2 regions of the Bacillus sp. PK5-006 genome follow, and region 2 is predicted to be linked to the other one. Evidence: predicted binding sites of a transcription regulator. Region 2 holds the regulator's gene; the other holds the start of a gene.
The links. Region 2 encodes NrdR, which represses ribonucleotide reductase genes. Its sites were predicted from a motif close to AACACNATATATNGTGTT; they were not measured.
Positions count from the first base shown of each region.

Region 1: the regulator NrdR is predicted to act here: its motif matches at 3,733-3,750, upstream of nrdI (class Ib ribonucleoside-diphosphate reductase assembly flavoprotein NrdI).

Region 1 is NZ_CP096414.1:1,998,033-2,005,110, forward strand. It holds gene M1D84_RS10395 (hypothetical protein) at 1-148, opposite strand, end outside; gene nrdF (class 1b ribonucleoside-diphosphate reductase subunit beta) at 237-1,217, opposite strand; gene nrdE (class 1b ribonucleoside-diphosphate reductase subunit alpha) at 1,235-3,337, opposite strand; gene nrdI (class Ib ribonucleoside-diphosphate reductase assembly flavoprotein NrdI) at 3,297-3,689, opposite strand; gene M1D84_RS10415 (hypothetical protein) at 3,955-4,167, opposite strand; gene M1D84_RS10420 (YmzC family protein) at 4,247-4,567, opposite strand; gene hfq (RNA chaperone Hfq) at 4,730-4,951, opposite strand; gene miaA (tRNA (adenosine(37)-N6)-dimethylallyltransferase MiaA) at 4,977-5,933, opposite strand; gene M1D84_RS10435 (YmaF family protein) at 6,004-6,405, opposite strand; gene M1D84_RS10440 (hypothetical protein) at 6,510-6,758, shown strand; gene M1D84_RS10445 (TetR/AcrR family transcriptional regulator) at 6,871-7,078, shown strand, end outside.
Region 2 is NZ_CP096414.1:1,133,737-1,140,814, reverse strand. It holds gene ytxC (putative sporulation protein YtxC) at 1-78, opposite strand, end outside; gene M1D84_RS05850 (TVP38/TMEM64 family protein) at 139-777, opposite strand; gene dnaI (primosomal protein DnaI) at 811-1,740, opposite strand; gene M1D84_RS05840 (replication initiation and membrane attachment family protein) at 1,757-3,181, opposite strand; gene nrdR (transcriptional regulator NrdR) at 3,283-3,741, opposite strand; gene M1D84_RS05830 (hypothetical protein) at 3,746-4,132, opposite strand; gene speD (adenosylmethionine decarboxylase) at 4,316-4,696, opposite strand; gene M1D84_RS05820 (glyceraldehyde-3-phosphate dehydrogenase) at 4,932-5,954, opposite strand; gene coaE (dephospho-CoA kinase) at 6,127-6,732, opposite strand; gene ytaF (sporulation membrane protein YtaF) at 6,746-7,078, opposite strand, start outside.

The sequences.
Region 1 (7,078 bases), 860 kb from region 2:
TTCGCATTTGCTCGAAGTGCTCTTCGATTTCTTTCATAATGGTGCTGATTGTTTTCTCTTCACTGTTCACACCATTAAACGCAAGTGTTTCGTTTTGAAACACGCGTGCGCGTGGTGCTACTAAAATGATTTCGTCCATTTTTCCCATGTTCGGTAACCTCCAGTATGTAACTATCACATTGTTAGAAATGGCAAAAAGCCAAAACGAGTGATGCGTTTTGACTTTTACGCTTTCCTTATGATTCATCTCCAAAGAAGAAGTCGTCATCTTTTAACGGCTCAACTGTTGCTTTTTTGTAGCCGTTCCCTTTCATTGAGAAGAAGTCATGCGACTTTGTTTTTGTATTGAGTCCATTCAATACAATAGGGTTAATCTCTTCTTCTTCAAAGTAAGGGGCAAATCCAAGGTTCATTAACGCTTTATTGGCATTGTAACGAATAAACTTTTTCACATCATGCGATAAATTGACTTGGTCATAAATATCTTCAGTGTAATGAAGTTCATTTTCATAAAGCTCGTTTAAAAGGTCAATAGAGAAATCATACAGCTCTTTTTGCACGTCAGGTGTTTGTTTGTTGTAAATTTCTTGTGCTAATAATCCAACGTACACACCATGAATCGCTTCATCACGCAAAATTAAGTTGATGATTTCACCACTTTGCATGAGCTTTCCTTGTCCATAGAAATAAAGCGGGTAGTAAAAACCACTATAAAATAGGAAACTCTCTAAATAAACAGAAGCAACCATTGCTTTAAAGAGAGAAATAGGATCGTCCTTTTGAATCGAACGGTATAAACTGACAATCATATCTGCTTTCTTTTGCAGGAATTTATTCTTCTTGACCCATTCAAACACTTCACTGATCGTTTCAGTTGGTGCGAGTGTCATGAAGATATTTGAGTATGATTTCGCATGCACCGCATTTTCCATCATTGCCATAAAGTTGAGTACAGCTTTACGCTGATGGCCGTCCACATGTTCAGCAACAATCGGCATCCCTGTATTTCCTTGTTCTGTATCAAGTAAAGTCAGTCCAGCAAGTACCTTCATATACGTATCTCGCTCTTTTTCACCTAAATATTTCCATGTTAAGAGATCGCCGTTTAAGGAAATCTCTTCTGGAAGCCAGAACTGCTTTACATTTTGGTTGTAAAACATTTGTGTAAAATCGTCTTCGTGTTTTGACCAGTTGGCTGCATCATAAATTTTTGTCACGTTAAACTCTCCTTTAATCAAACAACACAAGAAAGACAGCCTTCCTGCCCTGTATCCTTCGTTCTTGCATAATAAAGTGTCTTAATGCCTTTATGGTGTGCATAAAGATCGATGCGGTTTAAATCACGCGTTGTCATCGTATCTTTTAAGAATAGTGTAAAGCTGATTCCTTGATCGACGTGCTGCTGAATCGTTGCGATCATATCGACCACTTTAAACATGTCCATATCGTACGCTTCTTTATAGAAGAACCAGTTTTGTGCTGAAAGACCTGGCATTGGGTAATAGGTTTTGCTGTTGCCGTATGTTCTTTCTTCGATACGTTCCATAATTGGCATCACAGAAGCTGTTGCCGATTGAACATAAGAAATGGAACCTGTTGGTGCAATACATAAACGATAGCTGTGATACATGCCATGTTCCGCTACAAATTCTTTGAGTGCTGCCCAGTCTTCTTTTGTTGGAATGTGCATGCCTTCAAATAGTGCTGCTGCTTTTTCTGTTTTTGGTGTGAAATCATTCTCCACGTATTTATTGAAGTACTCACCAGTTGCGTAGCCAGAGCCTTCATAACGATGGAATGTTTCTCCTTTTTCTTTTGCAATCTCACTTGAGCGTTTAATTGAATAATAGTTCACCATCATAAAGAACGTATTTGCAAAATCTCTTGCTTCTTCACTTTCATAGGCAATTTGGTTTTGAGCTAAATACCCGTGAAGGTTCATCGCGCCAAGTCCGATTGACTTCATCGCTTTGTTCGCTTTTCGAACAGCCGGTGCATTGCGAATGTCTGTTGTTTCAGACACAAGCGTTAGTGAGTCTGTTGCAAGCTTAACCGTTTTTTCAATCGATTTGTTTTTCATGACATTCATGATATTTAATGAACCAAGGTTACAAGAAATATCAAGGCCGATTTCATCTTCTTGATCATAGTCCGTGTAAGAAGAAACCTCTGACGCCTGAAGCACTTCTGAGCAAAGGTTTGAGAATTTCACTCGTGAAATATGGTTCAAGGCATGCTCTCTGTTTACATTATCTTGGAACATGATATATGGATAGCCTGATTCTGAGCGTAGAACAGCCAATTTTTCAAGAAGCTTTCTCGGATTGACTTTTTCTTTTTTAACTTTCGGGTTTTCTACAAGCTCGTCATACATTTCTTCCATGTCCATCTCATCAAGATGCTGTCCATATTCTTTATAGACTGTATGCGGATAGAAGGTGTAAGCTGTTTTATCTTCTCTAGCAAGCTCGATAAATTTATCCGGGATGACGACTCCAATGGATAGAGTTTTCACGCGAACATCTTCATCGGCAGAGATTTTTTTCGTATCTAAGAAATCATTGATATCTCTGTGGAAAATATTCAAGTAGGCGCTGCCTGATCCTTGTCTTTGCCCCATTTGATCTGCATATCTGAACGCATTATCAAGAAGCTTCATCACGCCGACGACACCTTTTGTCGCGTTTTCGACATCTTTGATTGCTTCGCCTTTTGCACGAAGTTTTGACAGGTTCAAACTGACGCCGCCGCCTAATTTTGACAGCTGCATGGAAATATCAATCGCTCTTGAAATATCGTTTAGTGAGTCATTTACTTCAAGCAAGAAGCAGCTCACAAGCTCACCGCGTCTTTTACGTCCAGCGTTCAAGAAGGTTGGTGTACTTGGCTGGTACTCTTGATTGATCATCAGTTCTACAAACTCAAGTGCTTTTTCTTTATCTCCACCCGCAAAGAAAAGTGCTACAACTGAAATGCGGTCTTCATAGCGTTCAAGGATTTTCTTTTTATCATTTGTTTTCAGTGCATAGTCATTGTAAAACTTAAATGCACTCATAAATGATGGGAATCTAAATTTTTTGGCATATGCAGCTTCAAAGACTTCTTTAATATCTGCCATGCTGTATTGTCTTAAAAATTCTTCCTCATAGTAGTCGTTTTCTATTAAGTAATCAATCTTCTCTTCTAGATTATGAAAAAAGACCGTGTTTTGATTAATGTAATCTACGAAATAACTATGTACAGCTTCTTTGTCCTTATCGAACTGAAACTTTCCTTCTTTTTGAATCATAATTTCGTTATTTAATTGTATCCACTTTGGAACCTGATTTTGTGACAATTCTTTCTACCTCCTGTGTAAACAATTCAACATCCCTTTTTGTTCCGCTTAGTTCAAAGGTGTGCAAAATAGGAACTTGATATTGTTTAGAAATCGTATCGGCGCTTTTTGCAAAATTATCTCCCCACACTTTGTTGCCACTCACCGCAACACCTAGTAAAAGGTGAGCATTTTTCTCTAAAAAGGACTGAGTGGTACTAGGGACTTGTCCAAATCCTGTCGTAAAGGTGACGAGAATAAACGGCGTATCCAAAAACTCTTCTCCAGTCAATTTTCGTTTGTCTGTAAAAGGGGTCTTGTCCAAAAAGCGTTGAACATTTCCTGTTTTTGAATCAAATACGATTTGAATCAATTCCATCACGACCTAGTTTTTAGTATTGTTGATCATTTCGTTATTCACTATATATAGTATACTATGTTTTTTCAAAACACAACATATAGATGTTCGAAACGAAAAAAATCAACCAACCCGGCCGAACCTTCATAGCCGAACTCGTACGTTCAAATAAATAGAGCAGAACAGGATCTAAAAATAGACTGCTCTACTCCCTATTCAACTGAAACCGAAATCTATCATAACACGAAAAAAAATCGCTTAGTAGACTAGACTTTTTGTTTTATTTTTTGTAGGCATCGCACTGTAAATCTTCTGACACTTCTGTAATTTCCACTTCAACACCTAATTCTTTTAGCACCGCTTCAAGCGCAGAGACGATTGAAGCTTCTCTCACTAATTCTTTCCCATTTACAGAAACGCTTGTTCCATATTCGAAACAGGAATCGTCTTCACAAGTTTGTTCCCAATGATTAATTTTAATTTTATGTGTCATGAACTCATCCTTTTCTGTCTAGATGTCTGATGCATGATTATAGTGTAGCGACTTCACATTCATTTGTAAATTTACGTGCTTACTCGTCTTCATCAAGGTCATCATCATATTCTTCGTCGTCCCATTCATCTATGTATTTCGTTGTAACGAGAGTCAGCTCTCCTTCTTTTTCATCAAATCGGTACACATGTACTTGATCATCTTTCACAACAGCAAAATGATTATTTTTTAGTGCAGCAGATGATGGTAAAACTCCATCTGCATTTTCATGAGAATGGTTATTCCAACTTTCTTGTCTCGTTTCAATGTTTGAGATAGCGCACGATCCAAACAAGACAACAATTCCAATCAAAAGGAGGATCACTCTAATCCTTCTTAATTCAAGCTCTGCATTTTCCATATGAATCCCCTCACCCTTCTAATATCCAATAAGGAATTATACGGAAAATTGGCAGAAAAGTTTCATTGCATGCAAAATAGCCCCTCTGCACTGACAAAAAACGTAGCGGGTTCCGGCCGGTTTATTCGCAGAGGCATGGGGCTATTTTAAATACAACATATCCTATTCTAATTCTAAATTTACATTCTTTTGAGGTGCAAATGTAGAAATGGCGTGTTTATAAATAAGCTGCTGCTTCCCTTCTGTTTCAAGCAGCACCGTGAAATTGTCAAACCCTTTCACTTGACCGCGAAGCTGAAAGCCATTCAGCAAGAATACTGTGACAAATGTATTGTCTTTGCGGATCTGATTCAAAAACTGCTCCTGAATATTAATCGGTTTCATGTTTCGTCCTCCTTGATTCTGATAACTACAGTTTCGCTTTAAGTCCAAGCTTTCCTGCTATATATGCGAAAATTTCCTCTTTTTTGTCTGAAAAGTGGCAAGGCGGTGTCATATCAAACCAAGTGACCGCCATTTTATTACGGAACCACGTGAACTGACGCTTCGCATATCTACGGGAATTTTGCTTTAATTGCTGGATGGCTTCATCAAGTGAGCAGTCACCTTGAAAATAGGCATACAGCTCTTTATAACCAATGGCTTGAACAGACTGACAATCCTTCAAGCCAGATTGATAAAGTGCTCTCACTTCTTCAATTAAGCCTTCATCTATCATCATATCAATTCTTTGATGAATGCGCTCGTACAAAACCTCTCGATCCATTTTCAGCCCAATGAAGGCTGTATCATAAAGAGGAACTTCTTGATGCCCCTTTTGCATCTCCGACATTTTCTGACCTGTTGTATGAATCACTTCCAGCGCCCGGATCACGCGGCGGACGTTATTTGGATGAATAGCGTTTGCCGCATCAGGATCTACTGCCTTTAGCTTTTCGTGCAGCAAAAGCGCGCCGTGCTGCTGTTCAAAGAGCGTCATTTCTTCTCTAAAAGCAGGATCACTTTTCTCATCCGTAAATGTGTAATCATATAAAACAGATTGGATATAGAGGCCTGTTCCACCGACAATCATTGGTGTTTTCCCTCTAGCGGCAATCTCTTTGATTTTCGCACGAACCAGCTGCTGAAATTCAGCTGTCGAAAAAGATTCGTCTGGCTGTTTAATATCAATTAAATGATGCGGGATGCCATTCATTTCTTCGGGAGTGATTTTAGCTGTTCCGATATCCATCCCTTTATAAATCTGCATAGAATCCCCGCTGATAATCTCTCCATTAAATGCTTTGGCTATATCAATGCTCAATTTGGTTTTGCCGACAGCCGTCGGCCCTACTAACACGATTACTGGCTGCTTCGTTTTATTCATAACATCACTCACTTTTACAAAACTGCCTACAGTATAGCATAACTTTTCTTACTCTCCTATCTCCTGCCCATTACCAGCCAAGCGGTTCATTTCCAACCACTTCATATGTTTTTCCTTTTAAACGATGCTTATGTGTTGGCCGCTTCTCATCTGGACTATAGACGACACCTCCATATGGAATGGGAACAGAATCGAGATAGGCTGAATAGGTGACTTCCTCGATCTCGTGATAATGTGTTCCATCCACTCTAGGAATTGCCGGCCCTGTGACCCCGTAGTACCTGTGAAAATGCCCTCTTTCAAAGGAGGTGATCCCCCGATAAAAATGAGTATGCCGGTCGGTACTGCTTCCATTTACAGGCTGAGAAATACCTTCTATTAAATGATAATGCCCCTCCGTTATATCTGTACGTGCTTTATATGCATGAGCATGCGGCGGACACTTTGCCCAATCAGATGGATACAGGCCCATTTCTAACATTCCTCCTTATATTAGGCGTTCACCCAAACATCTGTAGGCTGCTGGAATACACTGATGTCAGTTACAGTGATTTTATGAGAAAGGAGCCTTTTATTATGAATTATTTTGACGCACCTCCGTTTATTCAAGAAGACATGAGAAGACCTTTTGGTTTTGGATTTGGGAGACCTGGTTTTGGATTTGGCCGCCCAGGCTTTGGCTTTGGAAGACCTGGATTCTTTGGACCTCCATTTTTAGGTGGTTTTGCTGGAGGCCTGCTTGCTGGATCTCTGCTTGCGCCAGGATATGGCTATGGATACCCTTATCCGCCATACCCGCCATATGGACCATACCCTTGGTATTAAATATGACGTTTAAGTGAAAACATCCGTTCATAAAATGAATCGATTGACACACTCTTTTTTCATGGGTTAACATTTACTTTACCGACTGTTCAGTAAAGTAGGTGTTTTTTTTATGTCTAAAACCAAAAAAGAGCAAATTTTTGATGCAGCTGCCAGTACGATTTTAAAAGAAGGGTTAAGCCAGCTCACCCTTCAGCAGGTGGCAGAGCATGCAAATATGACCAAAGCTGGTCTGCTTTATCATTTTTCAAGCAAGGAAGAGCTCATCCAACAAATGAATGAGCACGCGATTCTTTCCTTTCGTCAGCAGCTCGAGACGT
Region 2 (7,078 bases):
ATGCCGACTGTCTAAGTGTTCAGCAAGATGTAAAAAAGCGGCGGTATCATATTCATCTTCAAAGATTATTTCAAGCATGTTTGTCCCCCCTAACGACATCTGTTACATATATATGGGGGGAACATAAAAAATAGACGCCTAAAATAAATCAGGCATCTTTCTTTTTAAAATGAGTGGAACAGAGATAAAGATCAAATAAATCAAACAAACAACCACTAAGGCGGCATAATTGCCGCTGACAAAGCTTGAGCCGAGAACATTTAACGCAATTGTCCCCGGTATTAAGCCTAAAAAGGTGGCTGTCACAAATGCACGATAATTTGCACGTGAAGCAGCTGCCGCATAGCTGACAAAATCAAAGTGAATCGGTGCAATACGCAATAACAAAATATAAAGAAAACCATGCTCCTGAATGCGGGACGTCACCGCTTTGAGCTTTCGGCTGTTTGATTCCGTTTCCTTCTTTTTTGCACGAAAGGTTGAAGCAATCATGAAAGAGCCTGTTGCCCCGGCTGTCGCTCCAATGAGGGCATAAATCGTCCCAAGGACACTGCCGAATGCCAAACCTGCCGCCAAAGAAAAGACGGTAATCGGGACGAGAACAAACGGGCGGAAAAGAGATAAGAAAAGAAAAACAAAGGGAGCCAGCATCCCAAATTGAAGCACCCAATTCTTCACATCTTTCGGCGCCAGCTGAAGATGCTGTTTATTCAGCCACCACAGCGCAGCAGCAAGAATGCCAATCACAAGAAAAAGCAGCCATTTTCTTTTGTTCATTTCATTTGCTCCTCCTTCAGGTGACATACGCTTTTATAAATGACGGCGGTTTTCTCCTTCGAGCAACACTGGCTCTGCTAAATAGAGAATCCGTTCCATTAAACGAGCGGCTTTGACCTCTTCTTTTTCTCCCCGCTGTGAGTACGTAAAGTGATGCTTCAGCTCGTTTGGTGAGAAATTAGAAGAGAAAAATGTCGGCAGCTGCTCTGCCATACGGTATTGTAAGATCGTACCGAGCAGTTCATCCCGCACCCAGCTTGTCATCGATTCTGCCCCAATATCATCAAGCATTAAAATAGGAGTGGACTTGACCATATTCAGCTTTTCTTCTAGCGTATGATCGGCTAATGAATTTTTTAACTCTCTTACAAATTCAGGCACGTAAACAAGGAGAGATGGGTATTCTTTCTCCGCTAGCTGCTGCGCAATAGCTGCCAGTATATACGTTTTTCCTACTCCAAACTTTCCGTGTAAATACAAGCCTTTTCCTTTTCCAGTCTCATCATAGCTTTGGAGGAATTGACCTACTTTTTGAATGACCTCTTGTCTCCCCACAACGTTCAGATCAGCGAACGTCGCTTGAAGGACATTTTGCGGAATATACATGCTTTTCATCAGCTCTTGCTGTTTCTTCTGTCTATCGAGCCGCAGCTTGACTGGGCAAGGAGAATATTCAATATCAATACTCTGACCTTTGATCACAAGCTTCGGGTGATACCCATCTAAAATCGCATTAACGTTTTCGTCATCTAAGCAGTAAGAGCAGCCCTTCGACTGCTGCACATATTCAAAGAGCCGGTTCAAGCTGCGATTGATCATGTCTTCATGTATCTCTTCTTGATGCTTCTGTAAAAAAGCCTTCACATCTTCATCAGATAACACACTTTCTTTAATCTGATTGTATCTCACGCGAAAATCTACTCGTCCTTTTAGCTGTTCAAATGAACGACCGATCGGTTTCATCCCATCTCACCTCACCTTAATGTGCATTGTACTTTTTCATATTTTTAAACTGATCTAACAGTTTTTCTTTTTCTCGTTCGAGGTCTTCTGTAGACAGATTGTCCGTTTGCTCTTTTGCCGGCTGTTCTTTTGTTTCGGTTTCTTTCATCCAGTCAGGCAGTTTCTCTTCCCGGACAACTTTTCCTGTACCATATGGGCTGCGCTGCTTTTTCTGCTGCGCCCACTCTGTCATTTGTCTGTTCTCTTCTTTGGCAATTTTCATGGCCGCTGCTACGGTTTTGATTTTCTTCCTCACCCAATGAGCGGCGATTTTTTGCATATATGTTTTTGACAGCTTCATATCTGTTTTGAGTAATGTATAGTAGATGAGAACATTCATGACACCTGGCTCTAGCTGCTGCTCGAGCATGATATCTTCGACAATTCTTAAGTCGGCATACGTTGGCTCAATACCATCTGCCATGTCTTTTAGCAGCTCTCTAGGCGAAATATGATCCAGTTTTTCAATCAATTTTGCATCTGGAGTATCAGCCGCCGGCGTCTTTGAAGCATCTTGGCGCAAGTGTCTTGGCTGTTTTTGATCAATCAGCTTTGGCTGTTCGCCTCTGTATTCAATTTGGTACCAGTCTCTTGCTGCTTTTCTCAGCTCTTCTGTTGAGATCATTTGATCCGAACCGCATGCACCTGCTACAATATTTTGCATTTGAAGCGGGGTGATGCCGTATACAACAGCTAACTTCTTAATTGTTTCTTTTACCTGCTTTGTCAAAGCCTTTCTTGGAATCATCATGTCAGACATACCTGCTAATAATAGATCGAAATCAAAGGATTCGTCTGAGAGCGGTGCCGGCTGACTCGATCCAACGGTCACATATTCATAGCCTTGATCAAGCGATGACGCCTGATGAATTTCTTCTGTCATCTTGCGCTCGCCTGGCTGCAATACGTGAAAGACTTCTTCAAACGACCGTGAAATGTTCTTTGCTTCTGCAGGAACACCTGGATAGGAGAAATAATCACGCAGCTGCATATATTTTGCTTTCTCAACCCGATGGTACAGCAGGACATTCAGCATACCATCTTGGAAAAACTCATCTGGTCTTAGCGGCGGTACAAGCTCATATGTAAACAGTCTGCCTTCTTCCGTTTCCTGTTCATATGTGCGGAGTAAGCCGATCGCTTCAAGCTTTAAACGTTCCTCAAAAATATCATTTAAATTCGTCTGCAGCATGACCATGAGCTGCCGATGAGGTGCAGGTTTCCCCCACATACGATTTTGTTCCAGCTCACCCCACAGCGTCATGTATAAGCTGAAAGCGGACATGCCAATAAGCGGCTGATATAAAAGAGTGATGAGCTGTCTATCGATGTCACCGAGCAATGAAGCGCTTTTGACGACATACGGATCGACGGCTAGCACTTCCTTCCAATGCTCTGTCATATGCTGATCCTCCCCATGAATTGCGATTGTTTCCATTGTACACTCTTTTTACGTTTTACGCTTTACGCAGGAAAAAGAGCATGAAGAATCTCCAGCTCTTTTTAGCGTTCTTTCTTTAATAGATCTTTTAATTCATCAATAAAAACATTGATGTCTTTAAACTGCCGATAAACCGAGGCAAACCTGACGTAAGACACTTCATCAATTTTCGCCAGCTCGTCCATGACCATTTCACCTACAAGCTCGCTTTTCACCTCTGACATGCCTTGATTGCGCAGTTCTTTTTCGATATTAAAGCAGACATCCTCCAGCTGCTTTAAAGCGACAGGACGCTTTTCACACGCTTTGATGAGTCCTCTCAGCATTTTTTCCCGGCTGAATTCTTCTCGAATCCCTTCTTTTTTCACCACAATCAGCGGTAATTCTTCTAATTTTTCAAACGTCGTAAAGCGATATTGGCAGCTTTCGCACTCTCTTCTACGACGGATGGATTTCCCTTCATCTACTGGTCTTGAATCAAGCACCCTTGTGCCAAGGTGCTGACATGTGGGACATTTCATTTCATCAGCTCCGATCTATTCTTGGAAGTTGTTTGTCTAGTTCATCATAAAGGGACAGAACGGTCTTTTGACTATAGCCGAAATCTGTTGGCAGGGCCGTTTCTGTTGTCACATTAAAATCGACAGCTGTTTCAAAAGGACGAATTGAAATGACAGTCGCCACGAGAAAGGCTTTTTTCGGCAATCGTATGTTTGCGCTGATTTCACCTCGTTCTGCTGAAACAGATGTCACTTGATAAGAATCGCTTCGGGAAAGAATGGTTTCCACCGCTTGAAAAACTTGTGCATTCGTCGATTTGTAGTAATGGCTTTTCAGTTCTGACACTGGATGCTCGTCAGATGTTTCTGTATGGTTTGACATGAATCGCTTAAACTTTTGTCTTAAAGTCATACACGTATCCCCTTTGCCATAATGCCTCTTTCTTTATTTTATAAAAAAAACCTTTGTTTTCCTAGAACAAAAGTATAGACAAGCTGGGGAATGTTGGATTTTTTATCAAAAAAATATAAAAAGGAGCATAACACAAAGGCATTCAATGCTTTTGGCCAGCTCCCATTGCAATCTTTTTTATGTTTACAGTGCTTTGGCTTGTGCCTGTTTTACTTGTACAGGTCCCATGCCTCGAGGAATTTCGATGTTTTCTCTTGTTTCAGCACCTAATTCATCTCCGATATGATCTGCTGCAATATTCGGATCTAGGTCACCGCAAGTATAAACATCTATGCTCGCATAACCATGTTCAGGAAAGCTGTGAATTGTCAGATGAGATTCAGAAATAATGACAACTCCACTTACTCCTTGAGGTGCAAATTTGTGAAAAGCAACCTCTCTTACCTCAGCTCCTGATTTCAAAGCTGCATTTACAAACGTTTTTTCAATAAAATCCATGTCGTTCAGTTTATCACAGTCGCATCCCCATAGCTCGGAGATAACGTGACGTCCGATTGTTTCCATCATGGACCCCCCTTTAAACAAGAATGAAAGAGTGAAGTTCTAAGCAGCCGGACCGGACATATACCACGGGGGAAAGTTAGTCCTAAGAGGTCCTAACCCTTTAAGTATACCCGAATGAGTCTGCGAACAAGAAGTTCACGAAAAATAGTATACTTTGTTTAGACCCATTTTGCAAGCTGTGTTTTTAGTGGGATTTTCTCTCATTTCTTGAAAAGGGACGATCGTCTTCTTCATTTCAAACAGCAGACAGCTCTTTCATCTGTGCGCCGACAAACTTTACAAGGTCAACCACTCGGCATGAATAACCCCATTCATTGTCATACCATGCAAGAACTTTCACTTTTCTCCCTTCCATTACCATCGTTGTCAGTCCATCAACGACTGCTGAATAAGGATTTGTGTTAAAGTCCGTAGAAACAAGCGGCTCATCTGTGTAATCTAAAATACCGGCAAGAGATGTTTTAGATGCATTCGAGAAGGCTGCATTGACTTCTTCGGCTGTCACATCTTTTTTCAAGTCAACGACAAGATCAACCATCGACACATTGGAAACTGGTACGCGAAGTGCAAGTCCATGTAATTTCCCTTTCATGTGCGGAAGCACTAAAGAAAGCGCTTTAGCGGCACCCGTCGTAGTTGGAATAATGGACTGAGCACATGCTCTCGCCCGGCGCAGATCCTTATGCGGGTTATCGATATTTTTTTGATCATTTGTATAAGCATGAACCGTTGTCATTAAACCATTGTCGATGCCAAATTCATCATCTAACAGTTTCACAACTGGTGCTAAACAGTTTGTTGTACAAGATGCGTTTGAAATAATGACGTGCTTTTCAGGATCAAGATCATCCTCATTGACACCCATCACAATCGTAATGTCTTCATTTTTGCCTGGAGCTGTTAGAACGACTTTTTTCGCTCCGGCATCTATATGGCCCATCGCTTGATCTTTTGAATTAAATTTACCTGTTGCTTCAATGACGATATCAATCCCAAGCTCTCCCCATGGAAGCTGCTTTGGATCTCTATTATTAAGCAAAAGAACTCTTTTGCCATTCACAATCAAGGCGTCATCTTCTGCTGTCACATCACATTCGTAACGTCCATGATTTGTATCATATTTAATTAAATGTGCTAGCGTTTCGGCAGGATAGCTTGCGTTCACCGCTACAATTTGAATTTGATCATCAAGCATTGCTTTTCTGAAGACCATGCGTCCAATTCTGCCAAACCCATTGATCGCTGCTTTTACCTTCATGAACAGGTCACTCCTCTATTATGTGTTATACTCAATAAATTTATTTATGAAATTAGTATATCACATTAGAATGTAATTGCCAGTATATAAACGTATATTTTCTAAAAAGGGCTGTTCTTTTCAAAGGAAATCAGAATAAAGCATAAAAAAAGAAGAGTACGTGTATGTACTCTTACTTATCTGTATGTTCCCATTCATTTAATATGTTCTGCAATTGCTTTCTAATAAACGCGAGATCTTGTGTGTTCTCTATCACGCGGTCTGCTTTTTTACATTTCTCCTCAAGAGGCTGCTGAGAGTGTATTCGATTCAGCGCTTCTTCCTCGTCGAGGTCATTTCGATTCATGAGCCGCGACAGCTGCAATTCAGGCGTTGTATACACCACAATGATGCGGTCGACGAGACTTTCCAGCTGACTTTCAAATAAAAGCGGGATATCGAGGACAACGAAGGTTTCCTTCTGACTAACCCCTTCATCTCGCTGTTTGAGCATTTCTTTTCTCACTTCAGGATGAACAATCGCATTCAGCTGCTTTCTTTTCTCTTCATCAGAAAAAATGATGGCTCCAAGCTGCTGCCGGTTCAGCTCCCCATTTGGCAGGAGAACATCCTCGCCAAAGGTTTGAACGATTTGTTGAAGAGCTGGTGTACCTTTGGCAACCGCTTCTTTTGCAATGACATCTGCGTCCACGACCCGGATGCCCTGCTCTTTTATCATTTGCGAGACGGTGCTTTTTCCACTAGCAATCCCGCCTGTTAATCCAATGACAAGCGTCAATTGATTTCCTCCTTTACAGCTTCCACACCCCAATTAAAATGAGCAGAAGCCCTGGTAAGCATGCAAGTTTATCGATCCAGCGCCAATTGGCCAAGTAATGCCCGGCACGGAGCCCGATACACACAAAGAGTGAGCTCATCACGGCCACAGTGATACTCATGACAATTGGAGAAAAGCCTAGAATCGCAGCGCCAATCCCTGCGCCAAATGCATCAATGGATAAAGCAATCCCAAGAAGCACCGCTTCTATTCCATTGATCGTCCCAGAACGGTCAATATCAGCACTTGTCGGCTTTCGCAAAATTTGAATAACAAGACCAAGCGATTGCACTTCCACATTGAGCAA